DNA from 3 places in the Pseudoalteromonas sp. MMG024 genome. Region 3 is predicted to be linked to each of the others. Evidence: predicted binding sites of a transcription regulator. Region 3 holds the regulator's gene; each other region holds the start of a gene.

Region 1 (11,062 bases), on a different contig from region 3:
TTTGCTATTTCAGCGTTTACACCGCAAATAATGATGGAACGCCGAGTCGATATTATGACAGCTGTGGTGTCGTCGATACATGCAGTAAAAGAAAATATCGGTGCAATGATTGTTTGGGCGTTTTGTATTGTTGCTTTGGTGGCATTAGGTTTTTTAACTGGCGCAACAGGGTTTATTGTAATAATGCCGCTGCTTAGCTATGCAAGCTGGCATGGATATATTGCCATCATAAAACACAAAGGCCCTCGCGGTTACGAGTAAATAGGGTTGGTTATTTAAAAAGGGGAACGTTTGTTTCCCTTTTTTTAATGGTTATGTGGTATAACAGGACCACAATAATAAGCCTGCGTGCAGGTAAGAAAAGCTTAGTTGGAGTGTAACAATGCAACGAATTCTGATCGTTGAAGATAGCAAAATGGTGCAACAAGTATTGCGCCATCTAGTCGCGCAGTATTTATCTGTTCCCGTTGATTTTGCCGCATCGCTGAGAGAGTCGGCTGGGCTCATGAAAAATAACAAGTATACCTTAGCGCTGGTGGATTTAAATTTACCTGATGCGAGCAATGGTGAAGTAGCAACGCTGACCTTGCGTTGTGGTATTCCAACGCTTGTTTTAACTGGCAGTATTGATGAGTTTAAGCGTCAGCAAATGCTTGAAATGGGCGTGGTGGATTACGTATTAAAAGAAAACCGTGATTCTTATATTTATGCTGTAAAGCAGTTGGCACAGTTATTAGGCAATCAAGGAACTAAAGTATTGGTTGCCGATGATTCGCAAACGAGTCGTACTATGATGCGACAAAACTTAGAGCGATTATTGTACCATGTTGAAGAGGCTGAAGATGGTGAACAAGCGTATCAAAAGCTATTAGCTGATGAGAGTATTAAGTTACTACTCACAGACTATGCAATGCCGAAGAAAGATGGTTTTGAATTAGTAAAAAGCATTCGTTCAAAACGAGGCCGTGATAGTTTAGGTATTATTGGTATTTCAGGTTCTGGTAGTCAAAGTTTATCAGCCAAGTTTATTAAGCATGGCGCAAATGATTTTTTAACAAAACCGTTCGCACCAGAAGAGTTCCATTGTCGTGTAATGATGACCATGGAGCAGCTCAATCTGATAGAGACCATTAAAGATTCAGCGAACAAAGACTACCTTACAGGGCTTTATAATCGTCGTTATTTCTATAAAGCGTCAGAGAAAATCATCACTGAACAATCGTTATTAAGTATTGCTGTAATTGATATCGATCACTTCAAGCAAATAAACGATACTTATGGACACCAAGCTGGTGATGAAGTGTTGAGCTTTTTATCAAATAAGTTAACAGAGCAATTTGGTGATGCGCTGATGGCACGTCTTGGTGGGGAAGAATTTGCCGTGTTGTTTAGTGGTGAAGATCAGGATGCAGCATTTGAAAAACTTGACGAATTGCGTTTTTCATTAACAAATATGCAGGTTGAAGCGGCGGGGCAGTTTATTAGTTTGTCTATCAGTGCAGGTGTTGCTCAATTACAGCAAGATGAAGAACTGTCTGAGCTTATTAATCGCGCCGATGTGGCACTTTATGATGCGAAAGGTGGTGGCCGAAATCAGGTGGTTATTCACCAATAAAGAAACGTTTTAAGCGTAAAGCTAAGAGTGCTGAATCGACACTCTTAGCTTTTAATTTTGCTGAAAGCTGAAAGCTGAAATCTTTTACAGCTGCGTAAATTCAAGTAGCTGTCTTAATTTCGTTGCTTGTCTGCGCGAGATTTCAACCGTTTGACCATTACTTAGCGTCGCTGTTAAGCCATAGCTAATTGCCTGTTCCATACTTTCAATTGCATCTAGGCGAATAATGTCTGAACGACTGGCACGGAAATAATGTCTTTCGTCTAATTTTGCTTCGATCTTGTTGAGCGAGCTGTGTAAGTACGCTTTACCGTGCGGTGTATAAATTGCTGCATGATTACCTATTGACTCAAAACGAATGATTTCTTTCAGCTCAATAATGCGCATGGTTTCGCCGTACTTCACCATAAGTTTGTGGTCATCAGGTAGGCCACTTTCAGAAGCACTTTGCTCGAGGCGCTTTTCTAACTTCTCAATGCTTTCGGCTAGTCGAGCAGGATTTACTGGTTTTACAAGATAGTCCATCGCATTTAGTGAAAACGCTTCCACGGCAAACTGGTCGTAAGCAGTACAGAAGATAATATTCACATCATCACCGAGCGATTCTGCAAGCTCTAAACCGGTTGCGCCAGGCATATGAATATCTAGGAAGATTGCATCCGGCTTATGTTCAGCGATTTTTTCACTCGCTTCTTCGGCATTTTTAGCCTCATCGACAATTTCAATTTGGCTATGTTTTGATAGTAGGCGCTTTAATTCACTGCGAGCAAGACGTTCGTCATCAACAATTATTATTCTAATACTCATTGTTAAAAGTTAACTCCATCGTGTAAGTGGTCGCATCACAGGTTTGTGTTGCATTGCAAACATTACCAAGGCCGAGCTTCGCAATAAGCTCGTTTAATGGCAAGTCACCTGACTTTATTTTTGGTGTTTGCGTTAATTTAAGTGTAAAAGTAAGTGCACCGCCAGTTTCATTGGTGCTTACGAGTAGTTCATTGTGGCTAACGCTGTAAATATCTTTTTTGATAAATACATACTCAACTACAGGCAGTAGTAAAGAGCATGCTAGTGGATATGGGCTTGAAAGCTTAGTGAACTGTTTTGTTATTGTAATTCGTTCTTCAAGGCGTAGCGCTTCTAAATCAAGCAAGTGTGCTAATTGAGTTAAGTCGTCGCTAACGCTGGTATTACCTACACCGTCGTTTAGTTGATAGCGAATTAACTCGGCAAGTTTGCCAAGTAAGTCGCTCGCTAAATCTTGATTTTCGAAAATCATATAGCGGATAGCATTCATGCTATTAAACAAGAAGTGTGGATTTAATGGTGCTTCCGCATTTTTTTCAAACATATAAAAAGAAAGTCTCTTTTTTGACAGACTATTCTGAGTCTATCGATTTTAAAATTATCTCGCCAATTAAAATGATAAACGGCAAAAAAGTGAGATGAATGGTTAGGCTGTTTTTTCTAGCTGTTGTTGCCAGTCAATTGGCAGTTCAATCACTACTTTTCTGCGCTTACCGCTTTTAACTAAAACGATGCTGGCATCGTTACTATACTGGTGCTCTAAACGGCTTTTTACATTATCGAAATGTTCAGTATCTAAAAAGAACTTACCGTGGCTTTGATGCGCAATTTCGATATGATATTTTTGGTGTTTTATAAAGCTTGCTATCGTCAGTTCGCCGTCGCGGTTACGCGCAGTATTGAGTAAAAACGAACAGATAAAAATAAGCGACATACTTGGGATATTAGGTGATATATCAGCATCATGAAGCTTTAAGCTGTAGCTACTTGGCGCACGTTTTTGTTCTTCAAGTAATTCTAGGTAATTGGTCAAACTGGTCAGTTCATCACTGAGTTTTGCGTCGGCTGTTTTACTCGACATCAAGTTGTAGCGAAAAAGGTCTGATGCTTTGGTTACAAGATCCGCTGCTTTTTCTTCATCAATATCAATTTGATGTTTAATAGCCTCCATGGTATCGAATAAAAACTCAGGGTTAACACGGTTGGTTAAAATTTGTAGTTTTTGCTTTTTAAGTAATAGTGCGAGCTGTTTATAATTTGAAATGCTAGCTGCGAGTACGTAACAGTAGCCCCACACTAAATTAAACACAATATAATAAATAATATAGGCTACGAGTGACTCGCCTAAGCCGTCCAAATGCATAATACTGTTTAAGTACTCTTCAAGAGAGTAAGGTACTAGTGCGAGAAATATAGGTAAACAATCTAAACCAATAATCACTAATGAGGTGATGGTGGAACTCGCTAATAGCAGTAAAAACAGTTTCCACTTAGTTTTAGCATAGGTTTTATAGTGTTTATAAATGCCGCGCAGCACGATATGAAATGCCGCAAATATCATTATTAGCTGGTAAGTGGTGAGTACCAGTGCGCCGTACCAACCAAGTTGAATGATTGGCATTGTTTTAGCGTCAGGTTCGTGAAAAACACCCCAAATTCCCAGGTAACTGACTAAGAATGAAATAAATAAGATCGGCCCTTGGTATCGCCAATAATTAGGACTGGTATTTCGAATGTAACTGAAATTCATAACCGGATTTTGACCTTTTTAAATTGGCAATGTTAAACATGCGATATATTTATCGTCTTTAAACTCAGCGTTTAACGAGGCATTTTCGTTATACATTAGCTGCAAGCGTTTAATTAAGTTTTCTTGCCCTGTACCTGTGCTTTCGACTTTATAGGTGCCTGTATAAATTGGATTACTTACTGTTACCACGAGTTGATTCTTTTGTTTAGCAATATCAACAATCAGCAGGCTTTGATCTTGCCTTGGCGCAATGCCGTGTTTAATTGAGTTTTCAATTAATGTAAGAATACCCATAGTAGGGACTTTAATATTTAAGCAGGTTTCATCTACATGCATTTCAATTAACAAACGCTCTTCAAGGCGAATATGCTCAATATCAAGATAGAATTCACAAATGCGTAATTCTTCTTTTAATTTTACCGTGGGGTGCTTATTGGCTGTTAAGTTGTAGCGAAAAAGCTCATTTAGTTTATCGATTAACTCTTTAGCAAGCTGTTTATCTTCGAAAATCATACCGCGAATACTGTTTAATGAATTAAACAAAAAATGCGGATTAAGCTGACTCATTAATAATGCAATCTGGCTTTGCTTAAGTTGTGTTTTAACTTGAAAGCGGCGTTTTAAAGCTGATAAGGGGAGGTAGCAAAACAACCAAAAAAGAAATGCACCGAATTGAGACTTTAATCGTTTCGAAGAGGCACGTTCAATCGCTTCTTGATCTCCATTATGAATCTTCTCAAGTTCCTCTCGCGCTTTTATATGTGCTTTGTCAAACCCTTCTTTAAAACCTCTTTTAAATTCAGATTTAGCTGTCGCATTAGTTGATGTTTCATCTTGAGTGTCTGTGTTTTTTTCAACTTCGCTGTTTGTTTTAACCTGATTAAGCGGATCTTTATCGGGGTTTGCTCGATAATAGGTAATTTCGTTAGCAATAGGCACAAACATGTCTCTGCTTATATCGCGGATACTTTTGCCTATAAATGAGCCGACAGTAACAAAGACCAAGCCACAGAGGAGCACTTTCATAAACCCTGCTTCTTTGTTGCGTAAGAAATTAATAGGGGCGCGAATTAAAAAGTGAGTAATAAGAAAGAAGCTTAAAGTGCGTATGCCAGCATACGCAAACACGTTTGCAAGGCCATGCATTTCCTTGTCAGTGTCTATATTTGACAGTCCGCCAAATAATAATATGAGAGCAATTAAAGCTTGGATAACCCAATAAGCCATTTGCTTATATATCCTTTGTTATTGTTTTTTATTCCATTGAGTTAGTACGGCTCAGCATAACAGCTAACTCAGACATAGCATATTGTGTCAAAAATGGTCACCAAAGCAAGTTTTTGCTGTTTCATTTTTTGCACCAAAACGTTCACAAACCCACAATTGCTGCACCTTTGTGGTGCGTTAACTTTGTTGTAACACATTGTAAATTACATAACTTTATGAATTAGATAAAAAAATATTATTGGCATAAAGGTTGGATTTAGTAAGTACAAATAAAAAACAACAACAGGTACACGTTATGAAAATGATCAGCGCCATTATTAAGCCGTTTAAGCTTGATGATGTTAGAGAAGCGATGTCAGATCTTGGCATTGAGGGCATGACAGTAGTCGATGTAAAAGGTTTTGGACGTCAACGCGGGCACACTGAGCTATATCGAGGCGCAGAGTACCAAGTTGATTTTATTCCAAAAATTAAAGTCGAAATTGCAACGCAAAGTGACAATGTTGACCGAGTGGTTGAGGCAATTACCAATGTGGCACAAACCGGCAAAATCGGTGACGGCAAAATTTTTGTCTATGACCTAGAGCAAATTGTTCGTATTCGTACGGGCGAGTTAGACGAAGCGGCAATTTAAGGGGAATGTCATGGAAAATACAGTAGTTGAATTAAAGTTTGCGCTCGACACATTTTACTTTTTAATGTCTGGCATCTTAGTAATGTGGATGGCTGCAGGTTTCGCAATGTTAGAAGCGGGCCTAGTACGTTCTAAAAACACCACTGAAATTTTAACGAAAAACGTCGCGCTTTACGCGATTGCATGTACGGTTTATCTGATTGTTGGTTACAACATTATGTATGTTGATAATGCCGAGGGTGGTTTTTTACCGTCATTGGGCATGCTGATTGGTACTGAAGCGGCAGATGCTGACCATGCATTGCAATCAGACTTTTTCTTCCAAGTTGTGTTTGTTGCAACGGCAATGTCGATTGTTTCAGGTGCAGTTGCTGAGCGCATGAAGTTATGGTCTTTCCTTGTTTTTTGTGTGGTGTTAACTGGTTTTATATACCCATTAGAAGGTTACTGGACTTGGGGCGGTGGCTTCTTATCAGAGATGGGATTTGTTGATTTTGCAGGTTCAGGTATCGTACATATGGCGGGGGCAGCGGCTGCGCTTGCTGGTGTATTATTACTGGGAGCACGTAAAGGAAAGTATGGTAAAAATGGTGAAATCTACCCAATTCCGGGCTCTAATTTGCCGCTTGCAACACTGGGTACATTTATTCTTTGGATGGGTTGGTTTGGTTTTAATGGTGGTTCGCAATTGCTGCTATCAGACAAAGAAAATGCCACAGCAGTGAGTCAAATCTTACTTAACACGAACGCGGCAGCGGCTGCTGGTGCAATTTCAGCACTATTACTTTGTAAAGTGTTATGGCGTAAAGCTGATTTAACTATGGTATTGAATGGCGCACTTGCAGGTCTTGTTGTAATTACCGCAGAACCTGCATCGCCAAGCCCGTTACTCGCGGTTCTGGGCGGCGCGCTAGGTGGCAGCTTAGTTGTGTTCAGCATTGTGGCGTTAGATAAAGCAAAAATTGATGACCCAGTAGGTGCGATTTCAGTTCACGGTGTATGCGGCTTCTTAGGCCTTATGTTAGTGCCGTTATCAAATAGTGATGCGACTTTTGTAAATCAGTTAATTGGTGCGGTAGTAATCTTTGTCTTTGTGTTTGTAAGCTCATTTATTGTTTGGGCGGTACTTAAGAAAACTATGGGTATTCGTGTTGGCGAAGAAGAAGAAATCAACGGTATGGACCAACACGATTGTGGTGTAGATGCGTACCCTGAGTTTGTTACCGTACGAGGTAATATCTAACCAGCTAGTTTGGTTTAAGTTGTAAATATGTGAAAGCCCAATGCCTTATGGCGTTGGGCTTTTTTATTTGTAATATTATTCTATGCTTAGTACTGGTGCTATTAACGTGTTTAAACTATGAAAATAGACTTACTGATTGCGGAAGACGATATTTGTTTAAATGACCTTGTTGCCTCAAGCTTGACCGATGAATACTTAGTGTCGCAAGCGTATAATTTGGAGCAAGCGAAAGCCTTGTGCGATAAGTCTCAATTTAGTGTCATTGTTTTAGATTACTACTTTCCCGATGGCGAAGGGGTTGAGCTTATTCATCATATTAAAAAACAAGGCAATAACCCAATTATCGTGTTTTTAAGTGCCTCTGAAGAACTTGATACCAAAATGAATGCATTCAATGCAGGTGCGGCAGATTGGATTGATAAACGCACATTCATTCCCCCTTTACTGTTAATTAAAATTAAAAAAGCGCTCGCTAACCGACAAGAGTTTGATGCGCTTAAAGAAGCTGAGCAGCAGGCAAACACAGCAGTATTTTCTGCAATGTCTGATTCTTTTATGTGGGGTAATACGGCAAGAGCGATTCAAGGTTGCCTTTCTTGCAGTAACTACAACGAGTTTTTAGTTCATATTTTTTCGTACTTACAAAGTTTAGAGCTCACAGCATCGATTGCGTACAGTGAAAATAGTCAGATAAGTTATTGGGATAGTCCTTATGCTCGAGCATGTGGCATGGAAGAAGATCTTTTTAAATTAGTAATGCAAAAAGACGAGCGTATTATTAACGCTGGGCGTCGATATTTTTTCAAAGACAGTTATATCTGTATTTTAATTAAAAATATGCCTGAAGACGAAGTACGAAAAGGGCAAATTTTAGATGTGGTAGCGGCCTATATTGAATGTGCAAATCATCAAGTTAATATGCTCAACCAAGAATACGTAAAACAACTGTATTTTAAAAAAATTGCGTTTGAATTAGATGATTTACAGCAAAAAATGGGGCTTTTTACAGAACAAACTCAGCAAATTCAAAGCCACCAATCACTTAAGTTTTTTGAGATTTTTAGCCAGCTAGAACTCACCAATGACGAAGAAAGTAAGTTAACAGAGGTAACCGATGACACGTTAATGAAGTTTGAAGACCTCGCCTATAGTCATGTAAAAATTATTAATAGCTTAAACAACGTGATTAAGGACTTTAAGCGTCAATTGTCTTAATCGGCTTTTAGCGGAAATGTTTCGATTGGTATATAGCGTAACTGGTTATTAATGCGCGTCGAGTGAAACAGTTTAAATTCACTATAGGTCACGTCAAACGGCGTGATTTTTTGTATTATTTGAGGGGGCTGTTTGCAGTTTCGTATTAGCGTAACGTGCGGGTGATAGGCAAACGGGTTAGTGTAAAGTTGCAGTTTTTCACCTTCATCGCGCAATGTATTGGCAAGCTGTGTTAATGAGTTGGGCTGGCTTGTTGGTTTTAAATAAAAAATCCCACTATTTTGCCAAAAGCTTGTCTCTTCAAAGCGCAAGCTAAATGGGGACACCGTTAAGCTGTGTGCAAATTCAATTAAAGCTTTTTGTGTTTTTATTGGCACATTCGGTAAAAACGCTAAGGTTAAGTGCAAATTACTTTTTAATATAGGCTTACGTTTGTTTTCAATGTTTGACGTTAACCAATTGAATAATTTGGATTTATCTTCTTCGCTAAAATCTAAGCCAAAAAATAGCCGTTTATTTTCTTGATTTTTATCTGTCATCTTTTAATATTTGCTTATACGTATATATGTTTAAGCGAATTTATGGTTGTAGCACAATTTCACAAAGCACTCAGTGAGCAGACCCGCCTTCGAATTATGGCTCTTATTTTAGAGCATAAAGAGGTATGTGTCTGTGATCTCGTTGCCGTTTTAGATATGCCACAAGGTACGGTTAGTCGCCATTTAAGTTATTTAAAAAAGTCAGGGCTTGTGCAGTCAGTTACTCGCGGTACATGGCGCTTTTATCAATTAAGTGAATCGCTCAGCCAGCCGCTGTTAGCGATTTTGAAATTAACACTCGACACACTAAATAGCGATTGCCAAGTGCAACGTGATTTAACTTCTTTCAAACCTTCAAATTGTTAGGCTGTTTATTATGAAAATTGCGATTAACGGCTTCGGTCGTATGGGTAAATTATTAGCACGTATCGTGTTAGCTGAGGAAAACCATCAGTTGGTTTATATTAATGATCCCGCAGCAACAAACGAGGCGATTGCCCACTTGCTAGCGTTTGACTCAGTTCAAGGACGCTTTAAAGATAATGAAATTCATGCAGACGACAGCCATTTATATGTCGCTGAGCAGAAAATTAGCTTATTTCATGAGTCAAAGTTAACTGATCTACCTGTTGATAACATTGACTTATTAATTGACTGTTCGGGGCTTTACCGAAAATCGGAGCTATTTCAACCTTTGTTAGATAAAGGGCTAGCGCGTGTTCTTGTTTCTTGCCCAGTAAAAGACGAAGGCGCGATTAATTTAGTTTATGGCGTAAATCATGATTTATACCTAGCAGATAAACATAAAGTGGTTACGGCGGCGTCGTGCACAACTAACTGCCTAGCGCCTGTTGTAAAGGTATTAAAAGAAACAGTCGGCATAAAACGTGGCTCAATGACGACTATTCACGATATTACCAATACCCAAACTATTGTTGATAAAGCTCATAAAGACTTACGTCGTGCACGCGCTTGTGGTGAATCGTTAATTCCAACAAGCTCGGGGTCGACAACAGCAATTATGACGATTTTCCCAGAGTTGAAAGGCAAGCTTGATGGCTTAGCTGTGCGCGTACCGCTGTTAAGCGGCTCTCTGGTAGACTTAGTAATTGAAACTGAAAAACCAACCAGCGTTGAAGACATTAACAATGCATTTGAGCGCGCTAAATCAGGTGAATTAAAGGGGATTTTAGATATTGAAATGCGCCCGTTGGTTTCTGTTGATTTTGTTGGTGATACGCACAGTGCCATTGTTGATGGGTTGTCGACTCAAGTAATCGGCAAGCATTTAGTGAAAGTATTAGCTTGGTACGACAACGAAATTAACTATGTCTCACGTATGAATGACATTGTTAATATGATTGCCGCGTCATAACTTACCTTTTCTTCTTAAACCAAGGTGTTACAACGCCTTGGTTTAGGTTTTGTTTATCACTTCACGTAGCGTTAAATTATGTTAGCAGCATCAAACACAGTCGGTCAGGGAATTAAAGACTACATACAAATTACCCTAGCTTACTGGGGATTTACCTTAACTGACGGCGCACTGCGTATGCTGGTAGTGCTGTATTTTCATACTCTCGGTTATTCGCCAATTGAAGTGGCAATGCTATTTTTGTTTTACGAATTTTTTGGCATTGTTACTAATTTGTTTGGTGGCTGGTTGGGCGCCCGTTTTGGTTTAAAAGTCACTTTGTTTAGTGGCTTGCTGCTGCAAATTAGCGCGCTGATTTTGCTGGCGCAAACTCAATGGCTAAGTGTTGTTTATGTAATGCTATTGCAGGCAGCATCGGGCATTGCTAAAGATCTCAATAAAATGAGTGCCAAAACAGCTATTAAACAGCTTGTGCCAAGCGATGAAAGTAGCACTCTGTTTAAATGGGTGGCACTGCTTACAGGGTCGAAAAATACACTAAAAGGCTGTGGTTTCTTTTTAGGTGGTTTTTTACTCGCGCTATTTGGCTATCAAAACAGTTTGTATTTACTGGCTGCCGGACTTGGATTGATTACTTTAGTGGTTGCCTCTCAGCTA
Region 2 (11,062 bases), on a different contig from region 3:
GCAGTGCCAAGTCTGGCGAGATAATAATTAAACTATCAACATATTGAGGTAGATCTGAAGTTGATGCCGCTTGCAGGGCCTTTGGTGAAGTCATTTTTGAACCTTACTGAACGAATAAATACGCATAATGTTAACGCGTAAGTTTAGAAAAGATGGCTTAAATATGAGGGCAAATTTATAAAAATCAAGATTCAAACATTGCAAGCTGCTCTTGTTCGTAGCTATTTTCAGACAAACCAACACCTAAACCGAGTAATCTCACGCCTTTATTTCCGCCTCGTAAGTAGGCTTTTTCGATTAAACGCGTAAAAATATCATCATCTAAATGCGTGCAGCTGTAATCCGCGGTTGTTGAAACAAAATCGTTAAACTTAACTTTTACCGAAAGCTTAGACACTTTGTTTAACAGCCCTTTACTTTGTAGCCTTGTATCAAGCTCATCTTTTAATTTTGGCAGCTCTGCTAAGCATTGTTCTAGCGATGTTTTATCATATTCGTAGGTATGCTCAACTGAAAGTGACTTTCTAATACGTGATGTATTTATTTTGCCAATCACCTCACCATTACACTTTTTAAATAACTCAGCACCCCAAGTGCCAAACTTTACCTGCATTTGATTTAAACCGAGGTTTAATACATCTTCACCAACAAACAAACCTGATGCATTCAATTTCTCTAAGGTTACTTTACCTACACCAGGAATTTTTTTAAGGTTAAGCGCTTTTAAAAACCCTTGCACCCGATGAGGAGGGATCAAACAATAGCCATTTGGTTTGTTTTCATCACTGGCAATTTTCGCCACAAATTTAATGGGTGCGATTCCCGCCGACGCCGTTAAACCTGTTGTTTCAAAAATCTCATCACGAATCGCATTAGCGATAAGTGTTGCGCTGCCTGAGTGCTGTGTGCAATCGGTTACATCTAAATAGGCTTCATCTAAAGAAAGCGGTTCAATTAGATCTGTGTATTTGGCGAAAATCTCTCTAATTTGATTAGACACTTCTTTGTATACTGCCATTCTACCGGGAACAATCAGTAATTCTGGACACAGTTGCAACGCTTTATAGTTAGACATTGCTGAGCGCACACCATATTGACGCGCAATATAGTTTGCGGTTGCCAACACACCACGACGGTGTTTACCGCCAATTGCGATTGGCTTACCTCTCAACTCTGGATTGTCTCGCATTTCGACTGCTGCATAAAAACAATCCATATCAATATGTATAAATTTTTTCAAAATCACAAAACACTGTTTATATATACAGTTTATTATGTATCAAACTTATTTGATTCAGCAAGTTTTTATTTTGCGGCGTGTTAAGTTTTAAGATGCCTTTATCTGCATTCATTTTATTGATAAGAAAATGAATGCAGATAACAGCATAAGCAGAGTATTGAAGTTTTGTAAATATTCATTTAGGTACAATAAATATCCACAGAAAGCGAGGATTAAACCACACCTTGAAAAAAGCGAATATACGGCGATGGTAACTAGTCAAAGTCACTAAAATTTCGTAAATATCACCAAAACCAGAAATTATAAAAATAGTAACAAACTGATAAATAAAAATTTAATTTTTTGGCACTATTTCTGCTAATAACTAGAAAATTATAATATTTGAAATATCATTCAAGGATCTTCTATGAAATACTTAGTTTTAGCATCAGCGCTCACATTGCCACTTTTAACAGGCTGTGTTGTTGCGGTAGGCGGTGAAGGCAAATCAGACTACTCATCTAGCTGGGAAAGAACCCACGAAAAAAACCGCAAAGCGATTGCCAATATGGAAATTGGAAAAGAGTATCAACACGTGTTCAATAAACTTGGTACGCCAAATTTTTCTGAGCTAGTAAAACAAAACGACACTGAATATCGCGTTCTTTACTACGCAACAAACTCTATTCATTCTGACGGTAAAACAACAAAAGACGAATGTACGCCGCTTGTGTTTAAAAATAATCAACTAACAGGCTGGGGCGAGCACGCTCTTGAGCAGTTAAAAAATTAATATGTGTAAGGGCGAAGTGTTTCGCCCTTTTCTTTAAAACCCTTTTAAATCAATACATTTAAATCAACTTACATTTATTCGTTGACTATTACGACAAGTTTCGTAATATTAATTACGAAAGGCATCGTAATTAGGTGGATAAAATGGATAGATACAATCTAGTCGTCGGTCACAACGACCCAACATTCTCAGACATTCTGTCACAACAAATCGACAACTCACTTTTTGAGCTAACAAATGTTGAATCTTGTTTTGCCAAATTAATAGCAGCCTGTAAAAAAACCAGTGCCAAAGTACTGTTTGTACAAAATGAGCTTATTCAAGAACATGATTGGCCTACTCTTCAATCATTAGCAGACTCAACTGAAATCATATTATTATCAAGCAATCGCGTTGATGCAGCTAAGGCATTTGAATGTGATTTATTTGATTTTATTTTAGAGCCAATGGTCAATTCTCGTTTAGGCAAAACATTAGATAAGCTAGCCAGAATACTCGCGCCTGAAAAACAGCAATTTGAGTTGATGAGCTCACTGGTACAACGGTTTTCGACTAACCAATTAGATGACCAGCAAATCGTTTTAAAAGACGCCGGTAGAATAAAATTTTTAACACCTGATGAAATTTCTTGGGTTGGCGGCGCTGGAAACTACGTTGAATTGCACCTCAACCAAGATGAGCGAACGATTTTACATCGCCAAACATTATCTTCAATGGAACAGCAGCTATCGCCATTTGGCTTTATTCGCATCCATCGCTCTGCGATCATCAAAAAGCAAGCAATACGCGAAATTCGCCCTACTGATAACGGCGACTATATTGTTACCTTAAAAGACGGCGCCAATCTCAATTTATCCCGACGTTACAAGCAGAACATGCAAGGATTAATTGGTTGACAAATAAACTCTATCTCGTAGAGTAAATAACAATCTACGAAAAGCGACGTAATTATGAATAAGAATAAACGCGTACCAACAAGTGCAGAACTCAACATTCTTAATGTGCTATGGCGTATTCAACCCGCCACTGTTCGTACTTTGCATGAACATATCAGTGAAAGCCAAAAAATAGGCTACACCACTGTGCTTAAAATGCTGCAAATCATGCACGAAAAAGGCCTTGTTACACGAGATGAGTCAACTCGTGCGCATGTCTACAGCGCGGCATATTCTGTGGAACACACTCAATCATCTTTACTGTCAGACATTGTTAACAAAGCGTTTGGTGGATCACGTTTTGATCTGGTGATGCGCGCACTTGGCGACGAAAAAGCCAGTACTAAAGAAATTAATGAAATTCGTACTCTGTTAGATTCTCTCGAAAAAAATAATAAGTAAGCAAACGTTATGGATATACTGCCCTCATTATTAGCAAGTAATACTCTCTATTTTATTTCTCTCACGCTTTTACATTTTTTATGGCAAGGCTTAGTTATTGCGGGCCTACTTTTTTGTGTAAATAAACTTACCAGCAATAAGCACAGCCAATTCCGATATATTTTCTCATTATTCTGTTTAATGCTTTGTGTTATTGCGCCAACCGTTACTTTTTATGTTCTGTCGCAACCTGACGAAATAATTAATGTAAGCACATTTACAACAAATGACGTTATTGCATCACCAATAGCAGCTTCTGGTATATCTAACACTGCACATCAGCTTCAATTAGCTGATTTTACACCTCTAGTTGCTGTGTTGTGGATGACTGGTATTATTGTGTTAAGCATGCGCCTCACTTTGCAAATGCTGCAAGTGCATAGGCTTACAACAACCAATATTGTGCAGCCATCAGATAAGCTAGAGTTAATTTTCAACCAGCTTAAAGCGCTCCTTTTTGTAACTAAACGTGCTAGTTTGGTTATATCATTAACAGCGCACGTGCCTATGGCAATTGGCTGGATAAAACCCGTGGTGTTGCTCCCAGCAAATTTGGCAAGCGGATTATCAATCGCCCAACTAGAAATGCTAATGGCACACGAGCTTGCACATATCAAACGTTACGATTATTTAGTCAACCTAGTACAAACATTTGTTGAGTTAGTATTATTCTTCCACCCTGCAGTAAAGTGGATTTCTAAACAAATTCGACAAGAACGTGAGTATTGCTGTGATGATTTAGCAATCCACCACTGTGGTAACCAGTTAGTTTACGCCAGAGCATTAGCTGAAGCAGAAGCGCTTAGACACAATATTCCTGAGCTTGCCATGGCAGCAACAGGTGGTGACTTATCATCACGTATTCATCGCGCCGTAGGTCAGCATAGCTGCGCACCACGCTATGGTAACCAATGGCTCGCCGCACTTGCGGCAGCATTCGTTATTCCAAGTATCTTTACTGCCTCTAAAGTTATAGCAATGACACAAACCGAGCCGGCGCCAGTTCCACAAACTAACCAGCAACATGTTATGGTGCTGGACGCAAAGATTACTGAAAATAAAAAGCCTCAACAGCCTATTGCTCAGCAAAACAATAAAAAACAGCAAACCAACAAAGAACAACAAGCCAGTAAAGCGTTTGAAACAACAGTTGCTAAAGTAGAAGAAGACGCTATAGAAAAAGCATCGATTAAAAGTACTACCGTAGGGAAACCAACGAATAAAACGCATACTCAAACTAAAAAAACAGTGAGCGACACAAAACCTGCACGCAAATTAACATCAAAGGAAAGTTCGCTCTCAAAAACGCGTGACACAAACAAAAGTAGCGTTACTAACAAAAAAGGAAAAGAGGCTGCTAAACAGCAAAAATTAGCAAGTAAACAAACAGAGCAAAAACCTAAGTCAGCAGTAGTTGAAGAAGCTCAAACAGCTAACACTATTGAATCGACTGAAGTAAAACCCCAGCTAGATAGCAAGCATAATAGTAATCAATTAGCGGCTAAAACAACCTCACCTGTTAAAGCGCCATCGGTTGCAAAAACTAAACACTTTGAAAAGTTAGCTGCTGCGCCAGTGGTAAAAAAATTGCCCGAAAAAACAAAGGTGGCTGTAGAGCCAAAATTTACTAGCGCCAAGCTTATTCATTCGGTTATTCCTGAGCACCCAAGAATGCCATCATCACGACAGAATCACGTGGATGTTGCAGTAACATTTACTATTGATGAGCAAGGTCATATTAGAGATATAGAGTATAGCGGTAATGTAAATAGCCGATTCAAGCGCTCCATTGCACGCGCCCTTAAAGAATGGCGTTTTGAGCCTGCAATGAAGGGCGATGAAAAGGTTTCAACTAAGATGAGTAAAATCTTTGGCTTTAGTGACCCAGGCCAATACCTACGACCTGTTACAGGCAGTAGAATTGCAAATAGATATAGATAAATAAGTAAAAGGCCATCAATTAATGGCCTTTTTTATAATGATTAGATAATGCGGTCTTTATTCCAGCGACGTTCTTTCGCTAAACGCTGTTTACGTGCTTCACATGGGTCGTCGCAGTCACATACTTTATCTATGCCCATGGCACCTAAGCCACCACAGCTACTCGCCATTGATTTCTTTTGTACAATTACACCCACAGCCATTGCTAGTGCAATAATAACGAGTAATCCAAAAGTAAGAAAAAATATAGACATAGTTGGCCCCTTAAAAAAGTGTCGCAATTATACGCGCTCAAGACAAAAAATGTAATATTGAATTGGCTAATACTTGACCCAAAGCAATCCAAAACTCAAAACCGTCTCACTCTCAAATATGCAAATTGAGCAGCGTAAAACTCTTAGCTGCTCCGTAAAGCAAATAAATAACTTACAGGTACGGCTGAAACGCGTTGCTAGCGTAGGTTTCTAGACCTTCTGGCGTTTTACTAATTAAGTATACTGCCAGGTTATGTTGCTCTGCATATTGTTTCGCTTGCTCTGTGCCCATTACAGTTAGCGCGGTTGCTAAGCCGTCCGCTGTCATTGCTGACGCATGAAGCACTGTTACCGAAACTAAGTCCTGACGCACCGGCTTGCCCGTTTCAGGGTGTATAAGATGAGAGTAATGTACGCCATCAACATCGTAAAATATACGATAGTCACCTGAAGTTGCCATAGCAATGTCATTTACGCGAATTAACTTATGAAACTCACGTGTACCAGGTTCACTATCTGGTTGTTCGATAGCCAATACCCAAGGCACGTTGTTTGGCTTGTGACCTGAAGTACGAATTTCGCCGCCAATTTCAACCATATAATTAGTTAACGACAGTGAATCTAAATACTCGGCTACTTTATCAATACCAAAGCCTTTAGCGGTAGCTGAGAAACTAATCTCTAGTCCTTCAACTGTTTTCATCAGGCCTTGTTCTGATAGCTTGAGCTTATCAACACCAATATGCTGCTTTATTTCAGCAATCACATCATCGCTCGGAATGGTTTCAGGGCGGTTGTCAGGCCCAAAACCCCATAAATCAATTAATGGCCCCATAGTCACATCAAGTGTCTTCGTACTTAACCCTAAACGAATTGACTCAGCAGTAACGCGGCGTAAATCTTCAGAAATTGGAAAGTTTTGATGCGCAGCTAAACGGTTAAACTGATTGATTTCAGAATCAGGAATATACGTAGACATCGATTGGTTTACGTCTTTCAACAGGCTTGTTACCTCACTGAATAGGCTAAGTTCCTGCACTCTTTGTTCTGGCACAAATACCTTAATTGTGAAGGTTGTGCCCATGGTCTTGCCTTGCAACAATACCTCTTGCATCTTGGTTTCTTTAGCCGCCTGTTCACAGCCAACTAAGGTCATTAGAATCAGAAAAAAAGCAAAATAGTATATTCGTTTCATAAACTTATTATCTTGTAATAAAAAAGGCTCCTAAATCATTATAGTCGATTTAGGAGCCTGAATAGTATCGTAAAAATTTATCTTTTTACCTGTAAATTAACCACCGAAGTCATCAAGTAGGATGTTTTCATCTTCAACACCCAAGTCTTTCAGCATGTTAATTACTGCCGCGTTCATCATCGGCGGACCACACATGTAGTATTCACAGTCTTCCGGGGCTTCATGATCACGTAGATAGTTTTCATAAAGAACGTTATGGATAAAGCCTGTGTAACCTTCCCAGTTATCTTCTGGCTGTGGATCTGATAATGCACAATGCCATACGAAGTTATCATTCTCAGCCTGTAGGCCGTCGAAATCTTCAACATAGAACATCTCACGCTTAGAACGCGCACCGTACCAGAAGCTCATCTTACGGTCAGAGTTAAGACGCTTAAGCTGGTCGAAAATGTGTGAACGCATTGGTGCCATACCTGCACCACCACCTACGAATACCATTTCTGCGTCTGTCTCTTTCGCGAAGAACTCACCGAACGGACCAGAGATAGTCACCTTGTCACCTGCTTTAAGTGACCAAATGTAAGATGACATCTTACCGCAAGGTAAGCTTAAATCACGCGGTGGCGGCGTAGCAATACGCACGTTAAGCATGATAATGCCTTCTTCTTCTGGGTAGTTAGCCATTGAATATGCACGGATAGTCTCTTCATCAACTTTAGACTCAAGGCCAAAGAAGCCAAAGTGCTCCCAATCGCCACGATATTCTTCAGGAACATCGAAATCAGCATATTTAACATGGTGAGCTGGTGCTTCAATCTGGATGTAACCACCTGCACGGAATGGTACAGATTCACCATCAGGAATTGCAAGCTTAAGCTCTTTAATGAACGTTGCTTTGTTATCGTTTGAGATAACTTCACATTCCCACTTTTTAACACCGAAAATTGACTCTTCAAGTTCAATTTCCATGTCGCCTTTAACAGCAACCTGACACGCTAAACGACAACCTTCACGTGCTTCACCTTTAGTAATATGGTCAAGCTCAGTTGGCAGAATGTCACCACCACCTGAATGAACGTCTACGCGACACTGACCACATGAGCCACCGCCACCACATGCAGATGATACGAAAATACCTGCATCGGCTAATGCGCCTAAAAGTTTTGAACCTGGTTGTGTGATAATCGCTTTTTCAGGATCACCATTAACACCAATCGTTACGTTACCGCTAGGTACTAGTTTTGATTTAGCCGCGATGATAATCAGGACTAAGATCACAACAATAGCGATAAACATGCTTACGCCTAATACAACTGTTTCCATCGTATAGTTTCCTCGCTACCTTAAAGTGAAATACCAGAGAATGACATAAAGCCAAGACCCATAAGACCTACAGTAATAAAGGTAATACCTAAACCACGTAAACCATCAGGAATATCAGCATACTTCATCTTCTCACGAATACCCGCTAGTGCAACAATTGCAAGCGCCCAACCAACACCAGAACCAATACCAAATACAACTGATTCAGTGAAGTTATAGTTACGCTCAACCATGAATGCTACTGCACCAAAAATCGCACAGTTTACGGTGATAAGTGGTAAGAAGATACCCAGCGCGTTGTATAGCGGTGGGAAGAACTTATCAAGTGCCATTTCAAGGATTTGCACAAGTGCTGCGATAACACCGATGAATGTTAGGAATTTAAGGAAGCTTAAGTCAGCTTCAGGGTAACCTAACCACTCAAGAGCACCAGGTGCAAGCAAGTTGTGGTAAACCAAGTTGTTTACTGGTACTGCAACACCTAATACGAAGATTACAGCAACACCAAGACCTAAAGAGGTAGTAACTTTCTTTGATACCGCTAGGAATGTACACATACCTAGGAAGAAAGAAAGCGCTAAGTTTTCAATGAAAACCGCTTTGATAAATAGATTAATATAATGTTCCATCTCTTACCTCTTATGCTTTCTCTACTTGGTCTTTCTTATAAGTACGAAGTACCCAAATGAATAAACCAATGATGAAGAAAGAACTTGGTGGAAGAATTAGAAGACCCATTGGCTGATAGAAACCACCTTCAGAAACTAATGGTAAGATTTCAACATCAAACAGCGTACCTTTACCGAATAGTTCACGAATGAAACCAACAGTTAGTAGTACTACTGAGTAACCAAGACCATTACCGATACCGTCTAGGAAAGACATCATTGGTGGCGACTTCATTGCATATGCTTCCGCGCGGCCCATTACAATACAGTTAGTAATGATTAGACCAACGAATACCGAAAGCTCTTTCGCTGTTGCGTAAACAAACGCTTGTAGCGTTTGGTCAACAACAATTACTAATGATGCAATAATCGTCATCTGTACGATAATACGTACGCTTGATGGAATATGGTTACGGATCATCGAGATGAATAAGCTCGAGAAAGCCGTTACTAATGTCAATGCGATTGACATGATAAGCGCATTTTTAAGGCTTGAAGTTACTGCTAATGCAGAACAAATGCCCAGTACTTGAAGTGCAATTGGGTTGTTTGCAAAAACTGGACCCAATAAAACTTCTTTCATTTCTTTTGAATTTGCCATTAGTTCAATGCTCCTTCACGTACTTTCGCAAGGAATGGACCGAATGCTTTATCGCTTGTCCAGAACTTGAATGTGTTATCAACACCTACAGAGGTAAGTGTCGCACCTGATAAACCATCCACTTTATGCACATTGTTACCCGCTGTACCTTTTACGATATCAACTGGTAATTGCTTGTCTTCCCAAGTCGCAGTCCACTTAGGGTTTTGGATTTCACCACCTAGACCCGGCGTTTCATTGTGCTTGTAGAAGTTAATCGCTTTAACTGTTTTAGTATCAGTATCTAACGCTAAGAAACCATACATAATACCCCAAAGGCCGTAACCTTGAACTGGTAGAATGATTGTTTCTACTTTACCGCTATCATTTTTTGCAAAATAAACTGGCGACTCAGTTGTCATGCGCTGAACACCTGCTTTGTCGTCTTGCTTGTCTAGTTTGATGCTGCGTTTAGCATCGAACTTAGTCATTTCAAAATCAAAGCTGTTTGGATCAGTGTCAACGAAGTCACCTGTTTTCATATCAACAACGCGAGCTTCAATGTTTGCATTAAATGTTTCAGACACATTTTTAACGTCAGCAAAACCAGCAGCAGCTAGAATATTGCGCTGAACGTCTTGTGTTTTATTTGCTTGCTGTAGTGGACGAAGTTGCACAGCGGCAAGCGATACAACTACCGCGCACACTAAACATAAGCCAACTACAACACCAAGTGTTTTGCCGATAGATTCGTTATTACTAGCCACGAGCCAATCTCCTCTTGATGTTCGACTGAACTACAAAGTGGTCGAATAACGGTGCAAACAAGTTAGCAAATAGAATTGCTAGCATCATACCTTCTGGGTATGCAGGGTTTACAACACGGATTAATACAACCATTACACCAATAAGAATACCGTATGCCCACTTACCTTTATCTGTGAAAGATGCAGAAACTGGGTCGGTCGCCATGAAGAACATACCAAATGCGAAGCCACCTAGCACTAGGTGCCAATGCCAAGGCATAGCGAACATGTTATTGGTTTCAGAGCCGATACCATTTAATAGGAATGACATTGCAACCATACCTGCAAACACACCTAGTACGATGCGCCATGAAGCGATACGGAAGTAAATTAGTGCTAAACCACCAATCATCAGTGCTAGTGTCGACGTTTCACCTACAGAACCTTGAACGAAACCGTAGAATGCATTCCACCATAGCTCCATGTTGCTGTAGTCAACGCTACCAACAACCGCTTGGCCTAGCATAGTCGCACCAGAGAAACCATCTACCGCTGTCCACACAGTATCACCTGAGATTTGAGCAGGGTATGCGAAGAATAGGAACGCACGACCAGCAAGTGCTGGGTTTAAGAAGTTACGGCCTGTACCACCAAATACTTCTTTCGCCATTACCACACCAAAGGTAATACCTAGTGCTACCTGCCAAAGAGGAATCGTCGCTGGCAGAATAAGTGCGAATAGTACCGATGTTACGAAGAAACCTTCGTTAACTTCGTGCTTACGAATCGATGCAAATAGTACTTCCCAGAAACCACCTACAGCAAACACAGTTGCGTAAATTGGTAGGAAGAAACAAGCACCGTAGAACATTTTAGCGCCCCAACCCGATGTTGCAGTTAATTCACCGCCAAACATTTGGAATAACGCAACCTGCCATGAATCACCTAAAGCGAAACCATTAGCAAG
Region 3 (11,062 bases):
CTAGTGTGTCTAGTGTATTGCGGCCGATTGTTTGAATAGTATTAACCACGTTCGCTTCCCATTAATAAATCTTGTTCGTATGGCGCAGCATCAAAGTGGAATGGTACAGGGCCGTCAGATAGCCCTTGTAAAAACTGTTGAACTAGCGGCGATTTTGACTGAGCAACCTGTTCAGGTGAACCTTCACCAATCACTCCTTTATCCGCTAAAATCACGACATGATCCGCAATACTCATCACCTCTGTCACATCGTGCGTTACCACCAAAGAAGTGATATTAAGCGTTTGGTTTAGTGATTTGATTAACTTAACTAACACGCCCATTGAGATTGGGTCTTGTCCTGCAAAAGGCTCATCGTACATGATTAATTCGGGGTCGAGTGCAATTGCCCGTGCCAGTGCCGCACGTCGTGCCATACCACCTGAAAGTTCTGACGGCATTAAGTCTCGCGCGCCACGCAACCCAACCGCTTCTAATTTCATTAATACGATGATACGGATAACATCTTCTGACAGTTTAGTGTGTTCGCGAAGTGGAAAAGCAATATTGTCAAACACGCTCATATCAGTAAATAAAGCGCCGCTTTGAAATAACATGCTCATACGTTCACGCGCTTGGTATAACTCGCTGCGTGACATTTTGGGAATGCTTTCACCTGAAAACAAAATGTCGCCTGAATCGGGTTTCAGCTGACCACCAATCAAACGCAACATGGTTGTTTTACCGATACCACTTGGTCCCATTATCGCGGTGATTTTTCCTGTAGGAACGCTAAAGCTCATGTTTTGATAAATCACTCTATCGCCACGAGAAAAGGTAACGTCCTTTATTTCAACTAAACTTTGCGACAAGTCGCTCTCCTAGAATTAATTGCGCACTGTATTCTAAGCGTTTTAAAAATGTTCTGAAACCTATGAAAAAGTAAATATTTGTAATAACACTTACAAAAGCTGTGTTTTAAATCCAGATTTGATATTATTTGGTGTTATCTAAATTTTGGTTTTTATTCAATAATGTTGTTATCAATTGCTATTTTAATTGCAGGATTTGTCGGCTTAGTTTGGAGTGCGGACCGCTTTGTTTTTGGTGCGGCTGCACTGGCAAAGAACTATGGTATTCCAACATTAATTATTGGTTTAACAATTGTCGCGATGGGCTCATCGGCACCTGAGATGATGGTATCGGCGCAAGCGGCGCTAGCAAAACAAACAGACACAGCTGTCGGCAACGCGGTTGGTTCAAATATTACTAATATTCTGCTAGTACTCGGAATTACCGCGCTGTTGCGCCCGCTGAGTGTGTCATCGAGTACACTAAAACGTGAAATGCCAGTAGTAATGCTAGTATCGCTCGGTGCTTGGTACATTTTATCGGACAACTATTTAGCATTCGGTGAAGGCGTTGCTCTTATGGTGAGTTTCTTCATTTTTATTGCTGCAGTGACCATTATCTCGGTAAAACAAAGCAAAGCAACCAATGCCGAACACGACCCCTTTGTTGACGAAGCCTGTGACGAAGTGCCTGACAATGTACGCACACCGATTGCTCTTATGTGGTTAGTTATCGGCATGGCGATTTTACCTATCAGTTCACATTTTATTATTGAATCTGCAACCGATATTGCCAAACTATTTGGTATTAGCGATTTGGTGATTGGCCTAACTATTATTGCAATTGGTACCAGCTTACCTGAACTTGCGGCGTGTGTTGCTGGCGTACTTAAAAATGAAGACGACTTAGCGCTAGGCAACATTATTGGCTCAAATATCTTTAACCTGTTAGCGGTATTGTCGCTTGCGGGCATTATTAATCCATCAAGCGTTGATCCTGCAGTATCGAGCCGCGATATCTTAATTATGTTAGGTGCAACAGCAGCCCTTATTGCAATGAGTTTGAGTATTCGCGGTTCACGCCGTATTAATCGTGTTGAAGGCGGTTTGTTGTTAGCTGCCTTTTTAGGATATCAATACCTTATTTTCTCAACAGTAAGCGCTTAAGGCAAAGTCATGAACTTTATTGCTCGCGGTAAACGCGTTTTAGAAATCGAAAAAAATGCCATTGAGCAACTCGCTCAATATATTAACGATGACTTTAGCAATGCGTGTCAGTTGATGTATGACTGCAAAGGCCGTGTTATTGTCATTGGTATGGGAAAATCGGGTCATATCGGTAATAAAATAGCAGCAACGCTAGCAAGCACTGGCACACCCGCTTTTTTTGTCCACCCAGGCGAAGCAAGTCACGGCGACTTAGGCATGATCACACAAGATGATGTGCTATTGATGATCTCTAATTCAGGTGAAACCGCAGAAGTGATTAACCTGATCCCAGTAATCAAGCGCATTGGTGCAAAAATCGTAGGCATGAGTGGCAAACAACACTCAACTCTTGCACAACAATCTAATGTGCATATTTGTATCGCTATTTCAGAAGAAGCCTGCCCTTTAGGACTAGCACCTACAGCAAGTACTACAGCAACCTTGGCGATGGGCGATGCGATTGCTGTTGCATTGCTTGAAGAAAAAGGCTTTACCGCCGATGATTTTGCTTTATCACACCCTGGCGGCAGTTTAGGTAAGCGCCTATTGTTAATGCTTAAAGACATTATGCATCAAGGCGAAGCATTACCTGTGGTCGCTGAAAACACAACGGTTAAAAACGCTCTGTTAGAAATGACAGCCAAAGGGCTTGGTATGACAGCCGTTGTCGACAATAACGGATTACTTTCAGGTATTTTTACCGATGGTGACCTGCGCCGAATTTTAGAACAACGCATTGATATTCACGCTACAGCTATTTCAGAAGTGATGACGAAACAGTGCACAACAGCAAATGAATCGATGCTTGCTGCTGAAGCCTTAAACATAATGGAACAAAAGAAAATAAACGGTTTGCTTGTAGTTGACCAGCAACAACAGCCAATTGGTGCACTTAATATGCAGGATTTACTTAAGGCAGGTGTTTTATGAGTTTAACTTTATCACAACAGCTTTTTAACGAATTATATGCACAAACTAGTACTGACGTATTTGCAAAAGCCAGCAAAATTAAACTACTGATTTGCGATATCGATGGCGTATTTTCAGATGGGCGCATTTACCTTGGTAATGATGGTGAAGAACTTAAAGCATTTCACACTAAAGATGGTTTTGGTATTAAGTCACTAATTAACAGCGGCGTACAAGTAGCGGTAATTACAGGTCGCAACTCAAAGATTGTGGAAAACCGCATGAAAAGCCTTACCGTTCAACATATTTATCAAGGGCAAGAAGATAAAATTGTCGCTTTTAATAACTTAAAGAACACGCTATCACTTGATAACGAAAACATTGCTTATATTGGCGACGATAGTCCTGATTTACCCGTAATGGAATTAGTTGGCTTTGCTGTAGCAACCAATGATGCTCACCCTCTGGTAAAACGCATCGCTGATTATAAAACTACCATGCTAGGCGGTTTTGGCGCAGTAAGAGAACTGACCGATTTAATTATGCTGAGCCAAGACAAAACACTTAGCCACGCAGGCAGTAGCAGCTAATGTCGGCGCGTATTGCACTTACTATACTTTTCACCATTGCTATGGTTTGGCTTTGGTTGCCTTATTTCTTTACACCCAAAGAACCAAAGCCGATTGTTGAAAACGTTGCCAGTATTCCTGATTACATTGCAACCGACTTAAAACAAACCAACTTTAATGAATCTGGTACTGTTAGCCATAAAGTAATGGCGCGAAAAATGTCGATGTATCAAGATTTAGGTTTTACCCACTTTGAAAAACCGCAATTTACTATTTTTTCTGAACAAGGTGTGTGGCAACTCACAGCCGATGAGGCCACGCTCTACAATAACGAAAAGCTCATTTTGGAACAAAACGTTATTGCCAAAAGTCTAACGCCAAATATCATGCTCAATACAATTGAAGCGGCAAGTGTAGAATATTTAATTAATAGCAAACTAATGACTTCTCAATCCGAAGTAAAAATGACAGGTCCTGGACTTGAAATTAAAGGACAAGGCCTCAATGCTAATTTAGAAGAGCAAGTTATTAAGTTAATAAACCATACAAAGACCACTTATTATGACCAATAACATGACGAAATTACTGTCAATCGCTGGACTAGCCTTCACTTTGTGTATCACAAGTGGACACGCTATCGCTGAGCAGATCAAACTTAAGCACCCACTTGAGATTGACGCCGATGAGCAAGCTGCTCGCTTAAAAGAAAATGTCGGTATTTTTCGCCATAATGTACAAATTAAGCATGGCAACATGACCATCACCGCCGATTACCTTGAAGCACATAAACGAGCTGAGTTAGGAGATAACCAGCAATTGCTTATTGCCAGTGGTGACCCGGTAAAATTTAGTGCTGAACAAGAAGATGGGTCAACCATTGTCGCAAGTGCTAAAAAAGTCACTTACGATGTGGCTAAATCATTATTTACAATGTCTGGTGGCGCTAAATTTCAACAAAATGGCGACATGATGTCAGCAGATACCATCATCTATGATCGCGCAGCTGAAACAGTGACGTCTAAAAAAGCTGAAAACTCAACTAACCAAGTAAAAACCATCATCAATACGCAAAATGAACAAGGCGGACAATGAGCACATTAATTGCCGAAAAGCTGGCTAAAAGTTACAAATCACGCCAAGTGGTAAAAAATGTTGGTTTAGAAGTGAAAGCTGGCAGCATTGTTGGTTTGCTTGGCCCTAACGGTGCCGGTAAAACTACGACCTTTTACATGATTGTTGGTTTAGTACCGAGCGACAATGGCGTTATTCGCATTGATGATAATGACATTACATTGCAACCAATGCATAGTCGCGCCCGTTTAGGTATAGGCTATTTACCGCAAGAATCGTCGATTTTTAGAAAGCTTACTGTGTATCAAAACATCATGGCGATTCTAGAAACACGCAAAGAACTTAATCGTGTGCAACGCGAAGAAGCGCTCGATGATTTATTAGAAGAATTTAACATTGGCCATATCCGAGATTCACAGGGTATGGCATTGTCGGGCGGTGAACGTCGTCGTGTGGAAATTGCGCGCGCATTAGCCGCAAACCCCAAATTTATCCTGTTAGATGAACCTTTTGCTGGTGTTGATCCTATTTCAGTGATAGATATAAAGAAAATAATTGAGCATTTGAAAAATCGCGGCATTGGCGTGTTAATAACAGACCACAACGTGCGTGAAACCTTAGATGTATGTGAAAAAGCCTACATTGTTTCTCACGGCGAATTAATCGCATCTGGCACGGCTGAAGACGTTTTAAACAACCAAAAAGTACGCGATGTATACCTAGGTGAACAATTCAGACTATAGTAATAGTTATAGGCCTTAACTTTGGAATTGAATTGTTAACTAGCGGCTTGAAATCGAAAGAAGGATTAGAATAACTACATGAAGCAATCTTTACAGCTTCGCCTTGGGCAGCAACTAACAATGACTCCACAATTGCAACAGGCTATTCGCTTGTTGCAGCTGAGTACGTTAGATTTGCAGCAAGAAATTCAAGAAGCGCTTGATGCCAATCCTTTACTTGAAGAAGACATTGACTACAGTGACGATAAACAAAACAACGAAAACACTGAGTCAAACAAAGACGAATCATTAAACGGCGATGATATTGAAGCAGCGCCAAGCCAAAGTGAAATTGAATCAAGCGACGCACTTAGCAACGAGAATATTTCTGAAGATTTAGCTATGGATGTGTCGTGGGATGATTATATCAGCGCCGCACCTGTTTCTGTCAGTAACGCCCCAGCTCCTGACAACGATACTGTATATCAAGGCTCTACCAGCGAATCATTGCAAGATTACTTGATGTGGCAATTACGCTTAACGCCGTTCAGCGACACCGACGAGATGATCGCAACCACAATTGTTGAAGCGGTAGACGATTCGGGTTATTTAACACAAAGTAGCGAAGAAATTTTAGAAGCGGTACAGCAATCTGACGACCAAGAACAAATTGAACTAGACGAAGTTGAAGCGGTACTTAAACGCGTTCAACTCTTTGATCCTGTTGGTATTGCTGCGCGTTCGTTACAAGAATGTTTATTGATCCAGCTCAATCAGTACGACAAAAATACCCCTTGGCTAAACGAAACAAAGAGCGTAATCTCAAACCATATGGAACTTTTAGGGTTACGTGATTATCGTACAATAATGAAGAAGGCTAAACTCAAGGAGCCTGAGTTAAAAGAAGTCTTAACATTAATACATAGCCTTAATCCAAAGCCAGCTGAAAGCATCATAAAAGAAGAACCTGAATACGTGGTTCCCGATGTTTCAGTAAAGAAAATTAAAGGACGCTGGCGCGTTGATTTAAACAACGATAGCATGCCAAAGATCCGCGTGAATGAACAATACGCTGCGCTTACTCGCTCGATGAAATCAAGCACTGACAGCCAGTTTATTCGCAACCATTTGCAAGAAGCAAAATGGTTTATTAAAAGCTTAGAAAGTCGCAATGATACTTTATTAAAAGTAGCCAATTGCATTGTTGAACAACAACAGGCATTCTTTGAATATGGTGACGAAGCAATGAAACCTATGGTTTTAAACGACGTTGCCGAAATGGTCGAGATGCATGAGTCGACTATCTCGCGTGTAACAACGCAAAAATACATGCATACACCACGTGGCATTTATGAGCTTAAATACTTTTTTTCAAGCCACGTTAGCACGGAAAATGGGGGTGAGTGTTCATCCACCGCGATTCGAGCACTGATCAAAAAGCTAGTTGCGGCGGAAAATCCTGCTAAACCATTAAGTGATAGCAAGATTACCGACTTACTAGCAGAACAAGGAATTAAAGTGGCGCGACGCACTATCGCAAAATACCGTGAGTCGCTATCCATACCACCGTCTAATCAGCGCAAGAGCCTGATCTAGACCAAATAGAAGGAAAATGCTTATGCAATTAAACTTAACAGGTCGTCACGTAGAAATTACTGATTCTTTAAGAGACTATGTCACTAACAAATTTGCAAAACTAGAGAGGCATTTTGATCATATAAATAACGTGCACGTTATTCTAGATATTGAAAAACTATCACAAAAAGCAGAAGCTACTATGCATGTTAACGGTGGCGAATTGTTTGCCTCTACCGAGCATCAAGATATGTATGCAGCAATCGATGGCCTGGTCGACAAACTAGACCGCCAAGTAATTAAGCACAAAGAGAAACTTTCTCGCCACTAAAATGAAATTAACCGATATTATTGCTGAGGACTGCGCTAAAACCGCGGTCCTTTTTAATAGCAAAAAAAGACTGTTTGAATTTATTAGCGACCTTGCCCATCAGCAAGCCCCTGATATTACTTCTCAAGAGTTTCTTGAAGCCTTACTGCAACGCGAAAAGCTAGGTAGCACGGGTATTGGTAAAGGCCTCGCCATTCCTCATGGCCGCATTGATGGCCTACAAAATACCATTGGCTTTTTAATTGTAAATCAGTCACCTATTCCGTTTGATGCCATTGACGATAAAGACGTTGATATTTTTATCGTACTGCTCATACCAGAACAAAAGTGCCAGCAACATTTGCAGACTTTAGCCACCATCGCTGATAAACTAAAAGATAAGCAGTTTTGCCGTCAACTACGTCACGCTGAAAATAATCATCAGCTATATCAAATCATTAGTAGTGAGGCGAGTTAACTAAGGGAGATGTAAGTGCAACTTATTTTAGTCAGTGGTCGTTCTGGTTCAGGAAAAACAGTCGCACTCAGAGTATTGGAAGATCTCGGGTATTATGTTGTCGACAATATTCCTGTCAATTTATTGCCTTCGTTGATCCGCTCAGTTTCAGATAAATACGATAAAATTGCAGTGAGTGTTGATGCTCGCAATATGACTAAAGAGCCAGAGGAGATAGAAGAAGTACTCGACTATTTACCTGGTTTTGCAACGCCGACCTTATTTTACCTTGATAGTGATGATAGCACGCTAATTAAGCGCTTTTCAGAAACGCGCCGCTTGCATCCGTTATCACTGAATAATATCTCCCTTGAAGAAGCTATTGAAGCCGAGAAAAAACTGCTCGACCCTATCGCCTCGCAAGCAGATATTTTTATCGATACAACAGGCTTAAGTGTTCACCAACTTGCCGATAGCATACGAGAGAAAGTACTCGGTAAAAAATCAAATCAGTTAATTATCACGTTTGAGTCATTCGGTTATAAGCACGGTATTCCAAAACATGCTGACTATGTTTTTGACGCCCGCTTTTTACCTAACCCGCATTGGGAGCCAGCACTTAAGCCGTTAACAGGATTAGACCAACCGGTGATCGACTTCCTTTCTAGCCAGCCTGTGGTTCATAAATTTGCATGGCAAGTGCAAACCTTTATTGAAACTTGGTTACCGCATTTAGAGCGTAATAACCGTAGCTATTTAACCGTTGCAATTGGCTGTACTGGCGGCCAGCATCGTTCAGTTTATTTAGCGCAAACACTGGCTGATAGCTTCGCCAAACACCATAAAAACGTAAAAGCCCACCATCGTGAGCAAGTAAACAGATAAGCATAAGCGACTATTATGTCAGTTGAAAAACGATTTTTAATCGAAAACAAGTTAGGGCTACATGCTCGCGCTGCAACCCAACTAGCAAAGCTCGCAATGGCATTTGATGCGAAAATTAGTTTATCCCAAGGCGGTAAAACGGCTGAAGCTGATAGTGTATTGGGTTTAATGCTGTTAGAAAGCTCGCAAGGTAAAGAGGTATTAGTGCGTTGTGAGGGTCCTGACCAAGATCAAGCGTTACTTGCCATAGGCGATTTAATTCAAGCTAAGTTTAACGAAGACGAATAAACAGCTAACTTAGTTAAAACATTTTTCTGCAATAATGCTACAATAAGTTAGACGTAAGTTAACTCTAATAAATCAAAGAGTTGCAATCATTCACTCCAACCTTCAATAAATAATAGGGTGAACATGCCAGAAGCACTAGAACAAGACTACTCACAAACACAACTACATGAGGTTACAAAAGCCCTAAGTAGCGGCATGTTTGTGCATGTTCGACGCATGCTAGCGCATATGCCACCGTGTGATATTGCTTTATTGTTGGAGTCTTCACCGCATAAAAGCCGTACTGTTTTATGGCAATTGGTTGACCCTGATCTGCAAGGTGAAACCTTAGAAGAACTTTCTGAAGATGTGCGTAACGGCATTATCGCGCAAATGGATCCTGCGCTAATTGCCGCTGCAACGGAAGAAATGGATGATGATGACCTTGCAGAGGTGTTACGTAGCTTACCCGATACCGTATACCAAGAAGTATTGGGCTCAATGGATAAAACAGATCAAGAACGCGCGACATTTGTTTTATCTTACGAGGAAGAAACCGCAGGTGCTCTAATGAGTACCGATACCATCACGATTCGCCCTGATGTCACGCTTGACGTAGTTTTGCGTTATTTACGCTTAAAAGGCGAATTGCCTGAAGGTACCGATGAGCTTTATGTTGTCGATAAAGAAAACAAATTTTTAGGCGATATTCAGCTTGCAACATTATTGACAAAAAGTCCGTTACTCACTGTACGTGAAGTTATGGATAATGAATCTGAAGCTATCCCTGTCAGTATGGGTGAGTCAGAAGTTGCTCAATTATTCGAACGTCATAACTGGATTTCAGCCCCGGTTGTAGACGAAGACAGCCAATTACTTGGCCGTATTACCATCGATGACATTGTTGATGTAATTCGTGAAGAAGCCGAACACAGCATGATGAGTATGGCGGGTCTTGATGACGAAGAAGACACCTTCGCGCCCGTTGTAAAAAGTACCAAACGCCGCTCGGTGTGGCTTGGCGTAAACTTAATTACCGCAATCCTCGCTGCATTTGTCGCAGGTTTTTTCGAATCGACCTTAGGTATATTACCGATTTTAGCTGTGCTTAACGGCATTGTGCCTTCAATGGGTGGCATTGCCGGTAGCCAAACACTCACCTTAGTTATTCGCGGTATGGCTGTTGGCCACATTAACGATGCCAACCAGCGTTGGTTAATTGGTAAAGAAATAGCGATTGGAATGCTCAATGGCGTGATTTGGGCAGTGTTAATTGCTTCGGTAGTAGCGCTTTGGCAGTGGGACTTCACACTCGGTTTAGTGATTGCCTTTGCGATGTTTATGAATTTATTTGCCGCCGGTTGTGCCGGAGTAACAATTCCACTTATTTTAAAGAAGTTAGATATCGACCCAGCACTTGCTGGCGGCGTAATTCTAACAACAGTAACAGATGTAGTAGGGATTTTTGCCTTCCTTGGCACTGCAACCTACTTCCTGTTACCGTGATATAAGCACTTACGCTTATATCACCTTAGGTTCTACTTCTTTGGCAACAAGGTGTACTCACCGACAAACTCAGCAACCAGTTGCTCACCGTCAAAAATTTGCACAGGCACACTGTAAACTGCTTTTTCACCTTGCTCTAAACAAGAAAGGTCACCTGAGCACTTGTGTAAATCAACATTGCCGATAGGATCTTGTTTTAGCGGTTTCAGGTATTTAATACTTGCATCAGATAGCACTATTGCAGCGTCGCTTCCTATCTCTTTCAAATGTAAATAGGTTGCTCCCCAGCCTGTTAAAGTAGCAAGGCTATAAATAGAACCGGCAAACATCGTACCGTGAAGGTTTTGATTAGCACTAAATTCAGCGCTCGTAGTAAATTGCCAATCGGTATAACTCTCAACCTTTATGCCCATAGCATCGCTGATTGGAATATCCTCACGCCACGTATTTTGCAGCACCTTAGTCCATTCAGGGCGGCGGAACCAGCCTGGACATGACGGGCATACTTTAACCATTTTCCAATGTTGAATATCGCCGTACATCAAGTGCGCTTTTTCAACAACCACATAACCGTGGCGCTTATAAAAATCGACCGCTCTATCACGAGCAAACAAAAGTAATTCTTTAGCACCTTGCTGCCATGCAAGTTTCTCTAGTTCATGTAATAAACGGCTGCCAAGGTGGTGACCACGATGATCTTTATTCACCGCCATATAACGCACTTGTGCTTGTTCACCGGTATTCCAATGCAA

What was found. The regulator sigma-54, encoded in region 3, starts transcription at its own class of promoters, with help from an activator protein. The targets are predictions, from matches to a motif close to GTTGGCACGNNNNTNGNNT.
Region 1: the regulator sigma-54 is predicted to act here: its motif matches at 5,637-5,655, upstream of L1068_RS08725 (P-II family nitrogen regulator).
Region 2: the regulator sigma-54 is predicted to act here: its motif matches at 1,582-1,600, upstream of L1068_RS08515 (DUF3192 domain-containing protein).

Annotation. Positions count from the first base shown of each region.
Region 1 is NZ_JAKFZO010000007.1:162,715-173,776, reverse strand. It holds gene L1068_RS08755 (DUF2189 domain-containing protein) at 1-261, shown strand, start outside; gene L1068_RS08750 (diguanylate cyclase) at 383-1,615, shown strand; gene L1068_RS08745 (LytTR family DNA-binding domain-containing protein) at 1,700-2,422, opposite strand; gene L1068_RS08740 (histidine kinase) at 2,412-2,966, opposite strand; gene L1068_RS08735 (histidine kinase) at 3,069-4,172, opposite strand; gene L1068_RS08730 (histidine kinase) at 4,191-5,399, opposite strand; gene L1068_RS08725 (P-II family nitrogen regulator) at 5,695-6,033, shown strand; gene L1068_RS08720 (ammonium transporter) at 6,044-7,276, shown strand; gene L1068_RS08715 (response regulator) at 7,394-8,491, shown strand; gene thpR (RNA 2',3'-cyclic phosphodiesterase) at 8,488-9,030, opposite strand; gene L1068_RS08705 (metalloregulator ArsR/SmtB family transcription factor) at 9,073-9,396, shown strand; gene L1068_RS08700 (ArsJ-associated glyceraldehyde-3-phosphate dehydrogenase) at 9,407-10,405, shown strand; gene arsJ (organoarsenical effux MFS transporter ArsJ) at 10,484-11,062, shown strand, end outside.
Region 2 is NZ_JAKFZO010000007.1:120,077-131,138, forward strand. It holds gene L1068_RS08505 (leucyl aminopeptidase family protein) at 1-94, opposite strand, end outside; gene dinB (DNA polymerase IV) at 185-1,240, opposite strand; gene L1068_RS08515 (DUF3192 domain-containing protein) at 1,647-2,012, shown strand; gene L1068_RS08520 (LytTR family DNA-binding domain-containing protein) at 2,156-2,908, shown strand; gene L1068_RS08525 (BlaI/MecI/CopY family transcriptional regulator) at 2,963-3,349, shown strand; gene L1068_RS08530 (M56 family metallopeptidase) at 3,359-5,329, shown strand; gene nqrM ((Na+)-NQR maturation NqrM) at 5,371-5,583, opposite strand; gene L1068_RS08540 (FAD:protein FMN transferase) at 5,756-6,778, opposite strand; gene nqrF (NADH:ubiquinone reductase (Na(+)-transporting) subunit F) at 6,875-8,101, opposite strand; gene nqrE (NADH:ubiquinone reductase (Na(+)-transporting) subunit E) at 8,122-8,730, opposite strand; gene L1068_RS08555 (NADH:ubiquinone reductase (Na(+)-transporting) subunit D) at 8,741-9,370, opposite strand; gene L1068_RS08560 (Na(+)-translocating NADH-quinone reductase subunit C) at 9,370-10,116, opposite strand; gene L1068_RS08565 (NADH:ubiquinone reductase (Na(+)-transporting) subunit B) at 10,109-11,062, opposite strand, start outside.
Region 3 is NZ_JAKFZO010000005.1:156,758-167,819, reverse strand. It holds gene mlaE (lipid asymmetry maintenance ABC transporter permease subunit MlaE) at 1-49, opposite strand, end outside; gene mlaF (phospholipid ABC transporter ATP-binding protein MlaF) at 42-851, opposite strand; gene L1068_RS06590 (calcium/sodium antiporter) at 1,014-1,997, shown strand; gene L1068_RS06585 (KpsF/GutQ family sugar-phosphate isomerase) at 2,007-2,969, shown strand; gene kdsC (3-deoxy-manno-octulosonate-8-phosphatase KdsC) at 2,966-3,538, shown strand; gene lptC (LPS export ABC transporter periplasmic protein LptC) at 3,538-4,089, shown strand; gene lptA (lipopolysaccharide transport periplasmic protein LptA) at 4,091-4,609, shown strand; gene lptB (LPS export ABC transporter ATP-binding protein) at 4,606-5,331, shown strand; gene L1068_RS06560 (RNA polymerase factor sigma-54) at 5,410-6,906, shown strand; gene hpf (ribosome hibernation promoting factor) at 6,929-7,216, shown strand; gene ptsN (PTS IIA-like nitrogen regulatory protein PtsN) at 7,218-7,673, shown strand; gene rapZ (RNase adapter RapZ) at 7,689-8,537, shown strand; gene L1068_RS06540 (HPr family phosphocarrier protein) at 8,553-8,825, shown strand; gene mgtE (magnesium transporter) at 8,949-10,310, shown strand; gene L1068_RS06530 (bifunctional GNAT family N-acetyltransferase/hotdog fold thioesterase) at 10,343-11,062, opposite strand, start outside.